Regions from separate parts of the Brevundimonas sp. ALps5 genome, predicted to be linked through region 2. Evidence: predicted binding sites of a transcription regulator. Region 2 holds the regulator's gene; the other holds the start of a gene.
The links. The regulator LexA, encoded in region 2, represses DNA repair genes until DNA is damaged. The targets are predictions, from matches to a motif close to ATGTTCNCNANNTGTTCT.

Region 1: the regulator LexA is predicted to act here: its motif matches at 6,278-6,295, upstream of recA (recombinase RecA).

Annotation. Positions count from the first base shown of each region.
Region 1 covers NZ_CM178744.1:750,314-757,715, reverse strand. Annotated here, with positions in the region: gene alaS (alanine--tRNA ligase) at 38-2,686, opposite strand; gene rraA (ribonuclease E activity regulator RraA) at 2,820-3,329, opposite strand; gene ACW172_RS03520 (hypothetical protein) at 3,380-3,589, opposite strand; gene ACW172_RS03515 (hypothetical protein) at 3,616-4,083, opposite strand; gene recA (recombinase RecA) at 5,100-6,182, opposite strand; gene ACW172_RS03505 (hypothetical protein) at 6,398-6,544, shown strand; gene ACW172_RS03500 (DUF1223 domain-containing protein) at 6,541-7,296, opposite strand; gene ACW172_RS03495 (M20/M25/M40 family metallo-hydrolase) at 7,357-7,402, opposite strand, start outside.
Region 2 covers NZ_CM178744.1:3,733,711-3,741,112, forward strand. Annotated here, with positions in the region: gene gltA (citrate synthase) at 1-1,209, opposite strand, end outside; gene gltX (glutamate--tRNA ligase) at 1,274-2,680, opposite strand; gene ACW172_RS17860 (ComEC/Rec2 family competence protein) at 2,860-4,965, shown strand; gene lexA (transcriptional repressor LexA) at 5,148-5,843, opposite strand; gene ACW172_RS17870 (hypothetical protein) at 5,948-6,637, shown strand; gene trpC (indole-3-glycerol phosphate synthase TrpC) at 6,634-7,402, opposite strand, start outside.

The DNA of each region.
Region 1 (7,402 bases), 1.2 Mb from region 2:
CGGCCCACCTTCTCCCGCAAGGGGAGAAGGATAGCGGTCAGCCCAACGCCGCTCTCACCGCCGCCAGACCGTCCTCGGCCTTGGAGCCGTCCGGCGCGCCGCCTTGTGCGAAGTCGGCCTTGCCGCCTGCGCCCTGACCGCCCATCGCCAGAACCGCCGCGCGGGCCAGTTCGGCCGCGTTCACGCGATCGGTCACGTCCGAGGTTGCGGCGACGGTCACCGCCGCCTTGCCGTCGGTGACGCCGATCAGGGCCACGACGCCCGAGCCGACCTGTTTGCGGAAGTCCTCGGCGACGCCGCGCAGGCCCTTGCCGTCGACGCCGTCCAGAACGCGGGCGATCAGCTTGATGCCGTTGATCTCTTCCGGGGCCGTCGAGGCGCCCGAACCGCCGCCCAGGGCCAACTGCTTCTTCAGGTCGGCGACCTGCTTCTCCAGCGCCTTGACCGAGGTCTGCAGGCTTTCGACCCGGGCCGGGACGTCCAGCGGCTGGACCTTGAAGCCCTGGGCCAGACCCCTGGCCACGCCCGCCTGGGCCAACAGATACTGACGCGCGGCCTCGCCGGTCAGGGCCTCGATGCGACGCACGCCGGCGGCGACGCCGGTCTCGGAGATGATCTTGAACAGGGCGATGTCGCCGGTGCGGGCGACGTGGGTGCCGCCGCACAGTTCGACCGAGAAGGCCTTGGCCTCATCCGTCAGCGAGCGGCCCAGCGTCAGGACGCGGACCTCGTCGCCGTATTTCTCGCCGAACAGGGCCACGGCGCCCGCGTCGATGGCGTCCTGGGGCGTCATCAGCTTCGTCTCGGCCGGGATGTTCTGGCGGATGACGGCGTTGACCTCGTCCTCCATGGCCGCCAGCTCGGCTTCGGTCACCGGGGCGTTGTGGCTGAAGTCGAAGCGCATCCGGTCGGCGTCGACCATCTGGCCCTTCTGCGCCACGTGGGCGCCCAGCACATGCGACAGGGCCGCGTGCAGCAGGTGGGCGGCGGAGTGGTTGGCGCGGGTGGTCAGGCGCTTCTCGGGCGAGACGCGCAGCTGGACCCGGGTCCCGATCTCCAGGGTGCCCGCCGTGATCTCGATGCGGTGGGCGTAGAGGTCGCCGCCGTGCTTCTGGGTGTCGAGCACCGTGCCCGAACCTTCAGCCCATTCGATCTCGCCCTGGTCGCCGGCCTGACCGCCGCCCTCGCCATAGAAGGAGGTCTGGTCGAAGACGACCTCGGCCGTCTGGCCGGTCTCGACGCGGTCGACGGACTCGCCGTTGTGCACGAGGGCGAGCACCTCGCCCGAGCCGTCGACGCTGTCATAGCCGGTGAAGACGGTCGGCCCGAGGCGGTCGCGCAGGGCCAGCCATTCGCCGGCGTTGGCCGACTGACCCGAACCCTTCCAGTTGGCGCGGCCGCGCTCGCGCTGCTCGGCCATGGCTTCCTCGAAGCCGTCGACATTGACCGAATAGCCGCGACGGCGCGCCTCGTCCTGGGTCAGGTCGAGCGGGAAGCCGTAGGTGTCGGACAGGGTGAAGGCCGTCTGGCCGTCCAGCATGTCGCCGGGCTTGAAGTCCTGGGTGGCGGCGTCGAACAGGGCCATGCCGCGGCCCAGCGTCGTGCGGAAGCGGATCTCTTCCTGCTTCAGCGTGTCCTCGATGAAGGCCTGGGCGCGGCCGAGCTCGGGATAGGCCTCGCCCATTTCCGACACCAGGGTCGGCACCAGACGGTGCATCAGGGGATCCGAGGCGCCCAGCAGGTGGGCGTGGCGCATGGCGCGGCGCATGATCCGGCGCAGGACGTAGCCTCGGCCCTCGTTCGACGGCGTCACCCCGTCGGCGATCAGGAAGGAGGACGAGCGCAGGTGGTCGGCGATGACCCGGTGGCTGCCGGCCCGCTCGCCCTCGGCCTTGGTCGAGGTCGCCTCTTCCGAGGCGGCGATCAGGGTGCGGAACAGGTCGGTCTCGAACACCGAATGCACGCCCTGCAGCACGGTGGTCATCCGCTCCAGACCCATGCCGGTGTCGACCGAGGGCTTGGGCAGTTTGCGAACGATCTCGTCGTTCTCCTTCTCGAACTGCATGAAGACGTTGTTCCAGATCTCCACGAACCGGTCGCCGTCCTCATCGGGCGAACCCGGAGGGCCGCCGGCGACCTTGTCGCCGTGGTCCCAGAAGATCTCGGTGCAGGGGCCGCACGGACCGCTATCGCCCATGGCCCAGAAATTGTCCGAGCCGGCGATGCGGATGATCTTGTCGTCGGAGAAGCCGGTGACCTTCTTCCAGATCGCGGCGGCCTCGTCGTCGTCGATATAGACGGTGACCAGCAGGCGCTTGGGATCCAGACCGAAGTCCTTGGTCACCAGGTTCCAGGCGCGGTCGATCGCGTGTTCCTTGAAATAGTCGCCGAACGAGAAGTTGCCGAGCATTTCGAAGAAGGTCAGGTGGCGCGCCGTATAGCCGACGTTGTCCAGATCGTTGTGCTTGCCGCCCGCGCGGACGCATTTTTGCGAGCTGGTGGCGCGCGGATACGGAGGCGTGGCGGCGCCGGTGAAATAGTCCTTGAACGGCACCATGCCCGCGTTGACGAACATCAGCGTCGGGTCGTTCTGCGGCACCAGCGGGGCCGACTGGACCTTGGCGTGACCATCGGCCGCGAAGAAGTCGAGGTAGGTCGAACGGATCTGCTTCAGGGTCACGGTCATGGGGCGTCTCGGGCGGTCTTGAATACACGGGCGTCGGAATACAGCCGGGTCGCACGCGTCGAACAGGCGGAACGGGCGTCATATAGGGGTTTTGGCGCCGACGCATCACCCTGTTGCGCGATGGCGCCGGACCTTAGTCGAGCGGCAGGGCGTGGGGCGCCACGACGATCCCGTCCTCGTCGCTGTACAGCCACTGGCCGGGGGCGAAGGTGACGCCGCCGAAAGTGACAGGGATGTCTGCCTCGCCCGCGCCGGTCTTGGCGCTCTTGGCCGGATTGGTCCCCAGGGCCTTGAGGCCGAGGTTCAGGGCGCCGATGGCGACGCTGTCACGGATCGCGCCGTTGACCACCACTCCGGCCCAGCCGTTTTCGACCGCCAGACCGGCGATGATGTCGCCCACCAGGGCCCGGTTGAGGGAGCCGCCGCCATCGATCACCAGCACCGCCTCCTCTCCGGGCGAGGACAGGGTGGATTTCACCAGGGCGTTGTCCTCGAACACCTTCAGCGTCCGCACCGGGCCGTGAAAGCGGGCGCGGCCGCCGAGGTTTCTGAACTGCAGAGGGCAGGAGCTGAGGATCGCCTCATGGGCGTCGATCAGGTCGGCGGTCGCGGGGGAGGCGACGGCAGGGGAGGCTTCAGGCATGGGGGCGCTCCGGGAGGAGGGGCCACTGTGCCGGGCGTGGACGCGGGCGGCTAGTCCTCGATCTCGTCGTCACCGTCTTCGACGACCGCGTCGTCATCGGCCGAGATGAGGGCGTCGAGGGCCTCGATGATGGCGTCCAGCTGTTCGGCGGTAGCCTCGACGGTGATCATCCCGCCCTTGTCGCCGCCGATTTCCAGCAGATAGCCGTCGTCGGTTTCGGCCAGGTTGAACTGGGCCAGCTTCTGAATGGGGGCGGCCATGGGGAAACTCCGGGCAGGCGTGAAACTCAGGCCTTGGGGCCTAGCATCCGCGAGGCGGTGAAGGCGAGGGCCAGGCCGAACAGGACGTGGGCCAGAAGGCCGAGGCCGAGCATGACGGCGGTCGGCGCGTGCCGCTCGGGCGCGTTGGACAGGGGCACGACGATGGCGTTCATGATCCCGTAGACGCAGACGCCGAACACCGGGCCGGCGACCAGCGGCTTCTTGAGCAGCACCGGCACCTGACCGGCCGCGAGGACGAAGATGCCGGCGAAAATGATGGCGATGGCGAAGTGGGACACGAGGCCCAACGCCGCCGCCTGAAGTCCGCCCTTGAACGACGCCTTGCCCAGCCAGCCGCTGGCCACGGACTGCAGGATCACCACCGGCGTCGCCGGGCGATAGATGACGAAGGCGGTCAGGATATCGGCCGCCCCACCCGCCAGACCGGCAAGCAGGATGGCGACGGGCGTGTTCGCCCGCGATCTTCTGGACATGTCTCCCCCTCGGAAACGGCGCTCCCTCCCCGGAGCGGGGATGAGCGTCGCGCTTCGGCTGGGCGGTTTCAAGAGGGGGCCACTGCGTCGAGCGAATCCGGGATGTCCGGAAGACGCGCGTGGGATCAGGTCGCAGGCCGACCCGTTGCGGACATTGGCCATGATGACTGTTAGGCTAGGCTGTGCCGCTGCCAGAGAAGGGTATCCTGTGTCTTCTGCAAGCCCAACTGAACCAACTTGGCTGTTCCGCATGAGCAACAAGGGGGCGATCTGCAGCTGGATTTTGACTGCATGTATCGCTGCGGGCTGCCTAGTCCTTTTCCCTGCTTTGTCCGATTGGAAGGGCGCGCGATATTCGGCGGCAAACGCAAACGTCGTTTTTTACATAAGTGCAGCTAGTGCAACGTTCTTTTTTCTTGTTTCACTCTATGCAACTTTTGTCCGACTTACGAGCAAAGGGGCAATTTACATATGCGGAAACGTTTTCGGTATATTTTCTCAACTTCGTTGGAGGAGGTTCAAACTCGACGAGGCGTTAGAAATACGACCGGGAAAGCCCTCGTGGGTGACAAGTTCCATAATCATCACGGGCTCGGACGGGGTTCACACCATCGACCTTGCGTATGTCCACGGCTCGCCGTCGGAAGTGGCCTACCGTCTGAATGCGTATCGTTCCGTTTGATCAAACGGATGATTGCACCTGCACGGCGCTAAGCCCGCTTCCCACCCATAGCGGACATTGTGGAGGCCCGGTTTGGAGGAGGTCCCGAAGGCGCGGGCGGATTGGCGAGCGGTGTCGGCTGATACGGCGCTGGCCAAGGAAAAAGGGCCGCCTCGCTTGCGCGGGGCGGCCCTTGCTCGCTCCGGCCCGAGCCCCGCGGGGTCGGCGGCGGGTCGCGGGGACCAGCCGGAGGGAGTGTGGGTGGGGATGATGAGTAGAGGCCGCCGAGTCCGGACGCCCCCTCCACCCCGACGCAAGCGCGTCGCGGTCCCCCTCCCCCGATGGGGGAGGATTTCTATCCCTCCATATCCTGGCCTTCGTCAGGCTCGGGCGAGCCCAGCAGGTCTTCGGCGATCTTGTTCTGCGACTTGCGGACCTTGTCCTCGATGGCATCGGCCATGTCGGGGTTGGCCTTGAGGAAGGCGCGGACGTTCTCGCGGCCCTGACCGATGCGGGTCGAGTCATAGGAAAACCAGCTGCCCGACTTCTCGATCACCCCGGCCTTGACGCCCAGGTCAATGACCTCGCCCAGCTTGGAGATGCCCTCGCCGTACATGATGTCGAAGATGACCTCGCGGAACGGCGGGGCGACCTTGTTCTTGACCACCTTGACCCGGGTGGTGTTGCCCGTGACCTCGTCGCGGTCCTTGATCGCGCCGGTGCGGCGGATGTCCAGACGGACGGAGGCGTAGAACTTCAGCGCATTGCCGCCCGTCGTCGTTTCCGGCGAGCCGTACATGACGCCGATCTTGTGGCGGATCTGGTTGATGAACAGGACGATGCACTGCGTCTTGTTGATCGAGCCCGTCAGCTTGCGCAGGGCCTGAGACATCAGGCGGGCCTGAAGACCCGGCAGGCTGTCGCCCATCTCGCCCTCGATTTCGGCGCGGGGCGTAAGCGCCGCGACCGAGTCGACCACCACGATGTCGACCGCGCCAGAACGGACCAGGGTGTCGACGATTTCCAGCGCCTGTTCGCCGTTATCGGGCTGGGAGACCAGCAGTTCGTCGAGGTTGACGCCCAGCTTCTGGGCATAGGAAGGATCCAGCGCGTGTTCGGCGTCGACGAAGGCGGCGGTGCCGCCCGCCTTCTGGATCTCGGCCACCGTGTGCAGGGCGAGGGTGGTCTTGCCCGAGGATTCAGGGCCGAAGACCTCGATCACCCGGCCCCGCGGCAGGCCGCCGATGCCGAGCGCGATGTCGAGGCCGAGCGAACCCGTCGAGACCGAGGGGATGACCTCGGCGACGCCGTTCTTGCCCAGTTTCATCACCGAGCCCTTGCCGAAGGCGCGATCGATCTGCGCGATCGCCGCCTCCAGGGCGCGCTGCTTGTCGCCGTCTTCCTTGCCCACCAATTTCAATGCCGCCTGCGAAGCCATCTTACCGCTCTCCCTTGCCATGATTCCCATCGATGCTTGGGAGAGACCCGCCGTGGACCCGCTCCCTGTGAACAGATGTAGAACACGCTTTCGGGGTGTTGCCAAGACGTTCCGGAGAACATCAGTGGAACGTTTTCGGGGCATGCGACCGTTTCTGACGCATCACGGCGGCGTGTTGACCGCAACCGTGGCGGCCGCCGATCGTTAACGACGGCATGACCTGCCACCATCAGCCTCACGAACACGACTATCGCGCCGCGACCGCCTCGGGCGATCTCGCGGCCTTTCTGCATCGCCACAACCGCCTTCTGATTGCAGGCGGCGCGGCGGTCGCCGCCGTGCTGCTGCTGACGATTCTCTAGAGACGCGCAGCCGCCAGAATCGGGCCGCCGCCGGGGCTCTGGACGAGGACTGCCGTTCGAAGACCGTCACGGGTCGCGGCAGGCAGGGCATAGCCCACGGTCCGGCCGTTCCAGCCCCCGAGCCGCACCAGTTCGCGCACGACGTCGACATGCGGCAGGGTCCGGCCGCCATTCTCGCCCCGCCGCACCGGGACCTCGACGACACGGGGGTCGTATCGCACGAGCCAGACGTCGGCCGGCCTGGCAGGCGCGGCGCCTCCGGCCAGCCCGACGCCGCCTTCGCGGAACACCACGGTCGGGCCGGTAAAGGCGCGGTGGCCGCGGATCAGTCGTTCGATCTCGACCAGATTCTGGCCGACGACATCGGCGCGACCGTCGACCACGACCTGTGGCGTCCAGACATTGTCGTTGCCCAGGCCGTTCTGATAGGCGCGCTGGCGGGCCGTGAAGACCGGGCTGCCGAAGGTGTCGGTCCAGCCGAGTTGGTCCCAGTAGGTGACGCCGAAGCTGAGAGCAAGAATCTCGGGCCGGGCCGCAAGGCGCGTCAGATTGGCGTTGGCGGGCGGACAGGAACTGCACCCCTGGCTGGTGAACAGTTCCACGACGGTGAGACCGGGCGCGGGAACGCCGGCGCCGGCCGGCGTCGCGGCGACATGACCGGCGACCAGGGCCGCGACGAGCGCGGAGACGCCGACCACCAGGCCGAGGCCGCGACGCACGGCGCGCGAAGAGAAGGCGGGGATGGACGACATGGCGACGCTCCGGAGTGACGCCGGTGAGTTCGCCGGAGCGGGCGCTGCGGTTACGCGCCCCTACCGGGCCGCGACCGCGGCGGGCGCCGCCATCGGCGCCTCGAAG
Region 2 (7,402 bases):
GTCGCCGATCATTTCCTGCCACTGCGAGATCCAGCCCACGGTGCGGGCCAGGGCGAACAGGACGGTGAACATCGAGGTCGGGAAGCCCATCGCCGACAGGGTGATGCCCGAGTAGAAGTCGACGTTCGGGAACAGCTTGCGCGACGTGAAGTATTCGTCGTTCAGGGCGACCTTCTCCAGCTCCTTGGCGACCTGGAACAGCGGGTCGTTCTCACGGCCCGTGGCGGCCAGCACCTCATAGGCGCTTTCCTGCATGACCTTCGCGCGCGGGTCGTAGTTCTTGTACACGCGGTGGCCGAAGCCCATCAGCTTGTACTTGCGGTCCTTCACGCCCTGGATGAACTCCGGAATCTTGTCCGGGGTGCCGATCTCCTGAAGCATGGTCAGGGCTTCTTCGTTGGCGCCGCCGTGCGACGGGCCCCACAGGCAGGCGATGCCGGCGGCGATACAGGCGAACGGATTGGCGCCCGACGAACCGGCCAGACGGACGGTCGAGGTCGAGGCGTTCTGCTCGTGATCGGCGTGCAGGGTGAAGATCCGGTCCATGGCGCGGGCCAGGGCGGGGTCGATCACATAGTCCTCGGCCGGGACGGCGAAGCACATGCGCAGGAAGTTCTCGGCGTACGACAGGTCGTTGCGCGGCGAGATGAAGGGCTGGCCGATATGGTACTTGTAGGCGCGGGCCGCGATGGTCGGCATCTTGGCGATCAGGCGGATGGCCGAGATGTTGCGCTGGATCGGATCATGGATGTCCAGGCTGTCGTGGTAGAAGGCCGACAGGGCGCCGACGGCGCCGACCATGATCGACATCGGGTGGGCGTCGCGACGGAAGCCCTCGAAGAAGCGGTCGAACTGGGCGTGAAGCATGGTGTGCTTCGTGACCGTGTTCTCGAACTCGGCGTACTGGGCGGCGGTCGGCAGCTCTCCGTAGAGGAGCAGGTGGCAGACCTCGAGGAAGTTGGACTGCGAGGCCAGCTGGCCGATCGGATAGCCGCGGTGCAGCAGCACGCCGGCGTCGCCGTCGATGTAGGTGATGGCGCTTTCGCAAGCGGCCGTCGAGGTGAAGCCGGGGTCGAAGGTGAAGGCGTCAGTGGCGCCGTACAGCTTGCGGATATCGATGACGTCGGGGCCGGTGGAACCGGTCAGAACGGGCAATTCGACGGTTTTGTCGCCGAGGGTGAGGGTCGCCGATTTGGCAGGTTCAGTCATTGTAGCCCCTTGTAAATCAGGGCCCGCGCCGGGGAGACGCCGGACCCCTTGTTGTTCGTGAACGTCACTTAGTCTGTTGCAGCGCATCATCCAAGCGCCCGAGCGATTCTTCGCGCCCCAAAGCGGCGAGAGTCTTCGCGATGTCGGGTGAAACGCCGTCTCCGGTAAGAGCGGCGCGGACGGCGGGGCCGATCTTTCCGAAGCCGACGGCCTCTTCCTCGGCGAAGACCTTGAGCTCGGTTTCGAGGGCGAAGACATCCCAGCTGGCGAACAGCTTGAGCCGGTCGCGCAGGCGGCCGATGCGTTCGCCTGATTCCCCCGCCAGCATCGGCAGGGCCTTCTCGAAGATCGTCAGGGGGCGGCGGCGCAGGACGAAGGCCGACTGGTCGGCCAGCTCATTGAGCGTCTTGGCCCGGTCCTTGAGGAACGGCATGGCGCGGGTCAGGCGCGCCTCGTCGTCCTCGGCCAGGACATGACCGCGCGCGAGGTGGAGGTCGAGGACCTGCTTGGCCAGACCGTCGTCGTCGGCCAGCCGCATCCAGTGGGCGTTGACGTGGGCCAGTTTGTCGAAGTCCAGACGAGCGGGGGCCTTGCCGATGCCGGCGAGGTCGAACCACTGTTGCGCCTGTTCGTCCGAGAACAGTTCATCGTCGCCGTGCGACCAGCCGAGGCGGGCCAGGTAGTTGCGCATGGCCTCGGGCAGATAGCCCATCTCGGCATATTCATGCACGGCCTGGGCGCCGTGGCGCTTGGACAGTTTGGCGCCGTCCGGCCCGTGGATCAGGGGAATGTGGGCGAAGACCGGGCGCGCCCAGCCGAGGGCGTCGTAGATCAACGATTGACGAGCGGCGTTGTTCAGATGGTCGTCGCCGCGGATGACGTGGGTCACGCCCATGTCGTGGTCGTCGACCACCACGGCGAGGTTGTAGGTCGGGGCGCCGTCACTGCGCAGCAGGACGAGGTCGTCGAGATCGGCGGCGTCCCAGCTGACGTCGCCCTGGACCGCGTCAGCGACCTCGACCCGGGCAGGCAGGGGACGGCGGAAACGGACGACGAAGGGCTGTTCGGCCTCCAGCCCTTCGGCGACACGGTCGCGCCAAGGCGATTCGAAGGTGCGCTTTTCAGCCTTGGCCTCGTCGCGCAGACGGCCGGTCTCCTCGGCGGAGGTGTAGTCGCGATAGGCGTGGCCGGTTTCCAGCAGGGTCTGGACAACCTCTCGGTGGCGGTCGGCGCGCGAGAACTGGAACACCGGCTCCTCGTCGGCGAACAGCTCCAGCCAGCTCAGGCCGTCGAAGATGGCCTTGACCGCCTCGTCCGTGGACCGCTCGCGATCGGTGTCCTCGACGCGGATCAGGAACTTGCCGCCGTGGCGGCGGGCGAAGAGATGGTTGAACAGCGCCGTCCGGGCCCCGCCGATATGCAGGAATCCGGTGGGCGAGGGGGCGAAGCGGGTGACGACGGGCAGGCTCATGGCGGGGGTTATAGCGCCGCGCGGCCCTGATCCTAGCCCCTCGTTGAACGACCGCGGCTGTCAGAGGAAGCCGGGACGAACGCCCGGCGTGTGCGCTGGACCGCTCCTTGATCTTGGAGTTGAATATCAGGACGCCTCACGTCATGGTTCGCTCGGCCTTCGGGCCGGGGGAAGGGCGGTTGAAGGCAGTTCCATGGGATGGGGTGAAGGATTGGCTGGCGGCCGAGGTCGGCGGCCAGGGGCTGCGCTGGCGGCTGTGGGCCCCGGTCGCGTTCGGCGGCGGCTGCGCCGTCTACTTCGGGCTGAAGACGGAGCCGCCGTTGTGGCCTCTGGTGGCCGTGGCGGGCGTGGCAGTGGCGCTTTGGCTGGGCGCGCGGGAGAGGGGGCTGCCGCGGGCGGCGACCCTGCCGCTGATGCTGCTCATGTGTCTGGCGCTGGGGCTGGCGGCGGCGAAGGTTCGCACTGAACGGGTCGCGGCGCCGATCGCGCCAGAACTGGACGCGCCGACCACGATCGAGGCCTGGGTGCTGGACGTCGACAGTCCGGGCGCGAACGGACACCGGGTGGTGGTCGCGCCGGTGTGGATCCGGGGGCTCGAGGCCGGGGCGACGCCGATCCGGCTGAGGGCCACGGTCAAGGGCGATCCGCCGCCGCCGGGAACACCCATCCGTCTGTTCGCCATCCTCAATCCGCCGCCGGCCCCGGCCAGTCCGGGCGCCTATGATTTCGGCCGCAACGCCTTCTTCGAGGGGATGGGCGGGACGGCCTTCGCCCTGTCGCCGACGCGGCCCGCCGTCCTGCCCGAGCCGCCGTGGGGGCTGCGACTGGACATGAGGATCAATGCGATCCGGTTCGGGCTCGCGCAGAAGATCGTCGACCGGCTGGGGCCGCGCACCGGCGGCGTCGCGGCGGCCATGGTGACCGGGCACGAGACCTGGATCGAGCGTGACGACCTCGACTCCATGCGGGACTCGGGCCTCGCCCACATCCTGTCGATCTCGGGTCTGCATATGGCGGTCGTGGGCGGGTTCGTCTTCTTCGCGGTGCGGCTGGCCGTGGCGGCGATCCCGTGGGTGGCGCTGAGGGTGTCGGGCAAGAAGGTGGCGGCGGTCGCGGGGCTGGTCGCGGTCGCGACCTACCTGATCATCTCGGGGGCGCCGCCACCGGCCGAGCGGGCCGCCATCACCTATTCCATCGCCTTTCTGGCCATCCTGCTGGACCGGCAGGCGATCACCATGCACGCCCTGGCCGTCGCCGCCCTGGTCGTGCTGGCGCTCCAGCCCGAGGCCATCGTGACGCCGGGCTTCCAGATGTCGTTCGCGGCGACGGCGGCGCTGGTCGCCCTGGTCGAAAGCTGGCCGGCGCGGGTCAGGGAGATTTCGGCGCCCCTGCCCATACTGATCGTACAGAGGATCGGCGGATGGATCGTGGCGGCGGTGACGGCCAGTCTGGTCGCGGGGCTGGCGACCGGACCGTTCGCCATGCAGCATTTCAACCGGACGGCGGTCTATGGGCTGGGGGCCAATCTGCTGACGTCGCCGGTGGCGGACTTCGTGATGATGCCAGCGCTGGCGCTGGGCGCGCTGCTGGAGCCCGTGGGGCTGGGCGCGCCCTTCCTGTGGGTCGCGGGCAAGGGCATCGACCTGATGCTGGCCATCGGACACTGGACAGCGGACCTGCCGGGGGCGGTCAGGACAGTGCCGAGCGCGCCGGATTATGTGCTGCCGATCGCCTTTCTCGGCGTGCTGTTCATCTGTCTGTGGAAGGGGCGGTTGAGGTGGCTGGGGCTGCCGTTAGCGGCGGCGGTGATGCTGTGGCCGAGGGCCCCGACACCCGATTTGTGGATCGGTGACGGCGGGACCAATGCGGCGTTTCACTCAGGGACGCAGGCCGTGGCGGTAAGGCCGGGGGTGCGCGAGTTCGCGGCCGACCTGTGGTCGCGGCGAAGGGGGCTGACGCTGACAGACCGGCCGGAGGAGGGCTGGGTCTGCGGGCGGTTCGCCTGTGCGCCGGACGTGCGGGATGCGGCGCCGGTGGCGTTGTGGTGGGGGACGAAGCCCCCGTCGGAGCCGGTGCTGTCAGCCCTGTGCGGGGCGGCGCCGGTCGTCAGTGTGCGGGCGGCGGTGGCAAGCATTCCAGGGGGGTGCGCGCAGACGCTGGTGCTGGACGAGGTCGACTTCAGGCGTGGCGGGGCGGTGGAGCTATGGCGCTCGGGCGCGGGCTGGAAGGCGGTGTGGACGGCGGAGGTAAGGGGGGACCGGCCGTGGAGCCCGCGAGCTGAATGAGTTTTCTTTCGTCATCCTCCGGCGAGCATAGCGAGACCGGGGGACCCAGCGGCGCCACAGGCGATCTGTTCAACCGAGGTGGTTGAAGTCAGCACCCGCGACAGGGTCGCGCTCCCGCGCGCCGCTGGGTCCCCCGGTCTGCGCCGCCAAGCGGCGGCTTGCCGGAGGATGACGATATTGAGTTAGTGATACTGACGGATCAGGCCGACCAGCTTGCCCTGGACCTCGACCTGGTCGGGGCCGAAGATGCGGGTTTCGTAGTTGCGGTTGGCGGGTTCGAGGGCGATGGACTGGCCCTTCTTGCGCAGGCGCTTGAGGGTGGCTTCCTCGCCTTCGACGAGGGCCACGACGATCTCGCCCGAGGAGGCGGTGTCGACGCGTTTGATGACCACCAGATCGCCGTTGAGGATGCCGGCCTCGATCATCGAGTCGCCCTCGATCTCGAGCATATAGTGTTCGCCGGCGCCCAGCATGGCCTCGGGCACCTGATAGCGGCCGTTGTCGCCCTGGATGGCGGCGATGGGCACGCCGGCGGCGATCTTGCCGACCAGAACCAGTTCGCGAGTGTCGTTGGCGGCTTCGGAGACCGGCGCCGAGCGTCCGCCGCCCTCGATCACCGCCGGGGTGAAGGGGGCGCGGCCGCGAATCGGACCCGTCGTCGCCTGTTCCGGCAGCTTGGTCACCTCAAGGGCGCGGGCGCGGTGGGCGAGGCGGCGGATGAAGCCGCGCTCCTCCAGGGCCGTGATCAGCCGGTGGATGCCCGACTTGGACGCCAGATCCAGCGCCTCCTTCATCTCGTCGAACGAGGGGGAGACGCCGGTCTCCTTGATGCGTTCGTGGATGAACATCAGGAGTTCGTGCTGCTTGCGCGTGAGCATGGGAGGAGCCTTCAGAACAAGACGTGAACCGTTGTCGATGTTCTGTAAGTGTTCTTCACTAATGTCAACTTAACGGTGAAGGGGTTCTGGCCTAGGCTGTCCGGATGATCCGAGCGAGCCTGAACCTGATCGGCGACGAGGACGCGGAGGCTGCTGTCGAGGCGGTGTTCGACCTTCGTTTGACGCCCGACGAACTGCAAGCCGTGCCGACCGTGGGCGCCCTCCACGACGTGCTTGTCCGGCGGTTGCCCGCGCGAGAGGGCGCCTGCGAGACCAGCATGATCTTCTACCGCCTGCGCCGGGGACTGACCGCAATGGGTATGGACGAACGGATCGCCCCCGCGACGCCCTTGCCGCCGGTTTTCCGGACGCGTTCAAAACGGGCGCTGCGGACGCTGGGCAGGATCACGAGCCTTACCCTGCCGCAGCACGAGGGCGGTATGCTGGCCCTTGCAGCCTTTCTGATCGGAGCCGGAGCGCTTCTGTGCGTTTTCGTCGGGCTCTTCGCCAGCCTTCCGGCAGTGGCCGTTACGGGCGTCGCCGCCGTGATCGCGGCCGGAGTTCTGGGCAGCCTCGACCGTGGACGACTGCCCAAGGGCCTCGACACCGTCGGCGACCTTGCACGGCGCACCGCTCCCCTGAACTTCGGACGGCTGGCCGGGCAGGGCGCGCGGGTGAGCGATGCGCTGAGCTGGAGCGTTCTGTGCGAGGTGCTAGGCGACATCGCCGAGGTCCCGGCCGATGAGATCGGTCGCGAGACCCTGATCTATCCGCCCGAGAAGGCCGTGGCCTAGTCCAGCAGGGCCCTTGTCGCAGCCTCGACGTCCGGCTGGCGCATCAGACTTTCGCCGACGAGGATGGCGCGGGCGCCGGCCATGCAGACGTCGGCGACGTCGTCGGGGGTGAAGACGCCGCTCTCGGCGACCAGAAGGGCGTTCTTCGGGGCCAGATGCGACAGGCGGGCGGTCGTGCCGAGGTCGACCTCGAAGGTGCGCAGGGACCTGTTGTTGACCCCGATCAGGTCGCCGCCGAGCGTGACGGCGCGGGCCATCTCCAGCTCGTCATGGGTCTCGATCAGGGAGTCCATGCCAAATCGGCGGGCCTCGGCCAGCAGTTCGGCGGCGAGGACGTCGTCGATCATGGCCAGGATGATCAGGATGCAGTCGGCGCCGAGCGCGCGGCTCTCGGCCACCTGCCAGGGATCGACGAGGAAGTCCTTGCGCAGGCAGGGCAGGGTGACGGCGGCCCGGGCCTGGACCAGATAGTCGTCGGCGCCCTGGAAGCTCGGACCGTCGGTCAGGACCGACAGACAGGCCGCGCCGCCGGCCTCATAGGCTTGCGCCAGCGCCGGCGGATCGAAGTCCTCGCGGATCAGGCCCTTAGAGGGGCTAGCCTTCTTGATCTCGGCGATCAGGGCGGGACGGCCGGGGGCGGCGTGCTTCTCGAGGCTGTGGCGGAAGCCGCGCGGCATGCCGGCGATCATGGCCGAGGATTCGATCTCGGACTGCGACTGGGCGGCCTTGCGGACGGCGACGTCCTCGCGCTTGTAGGCGGCGATC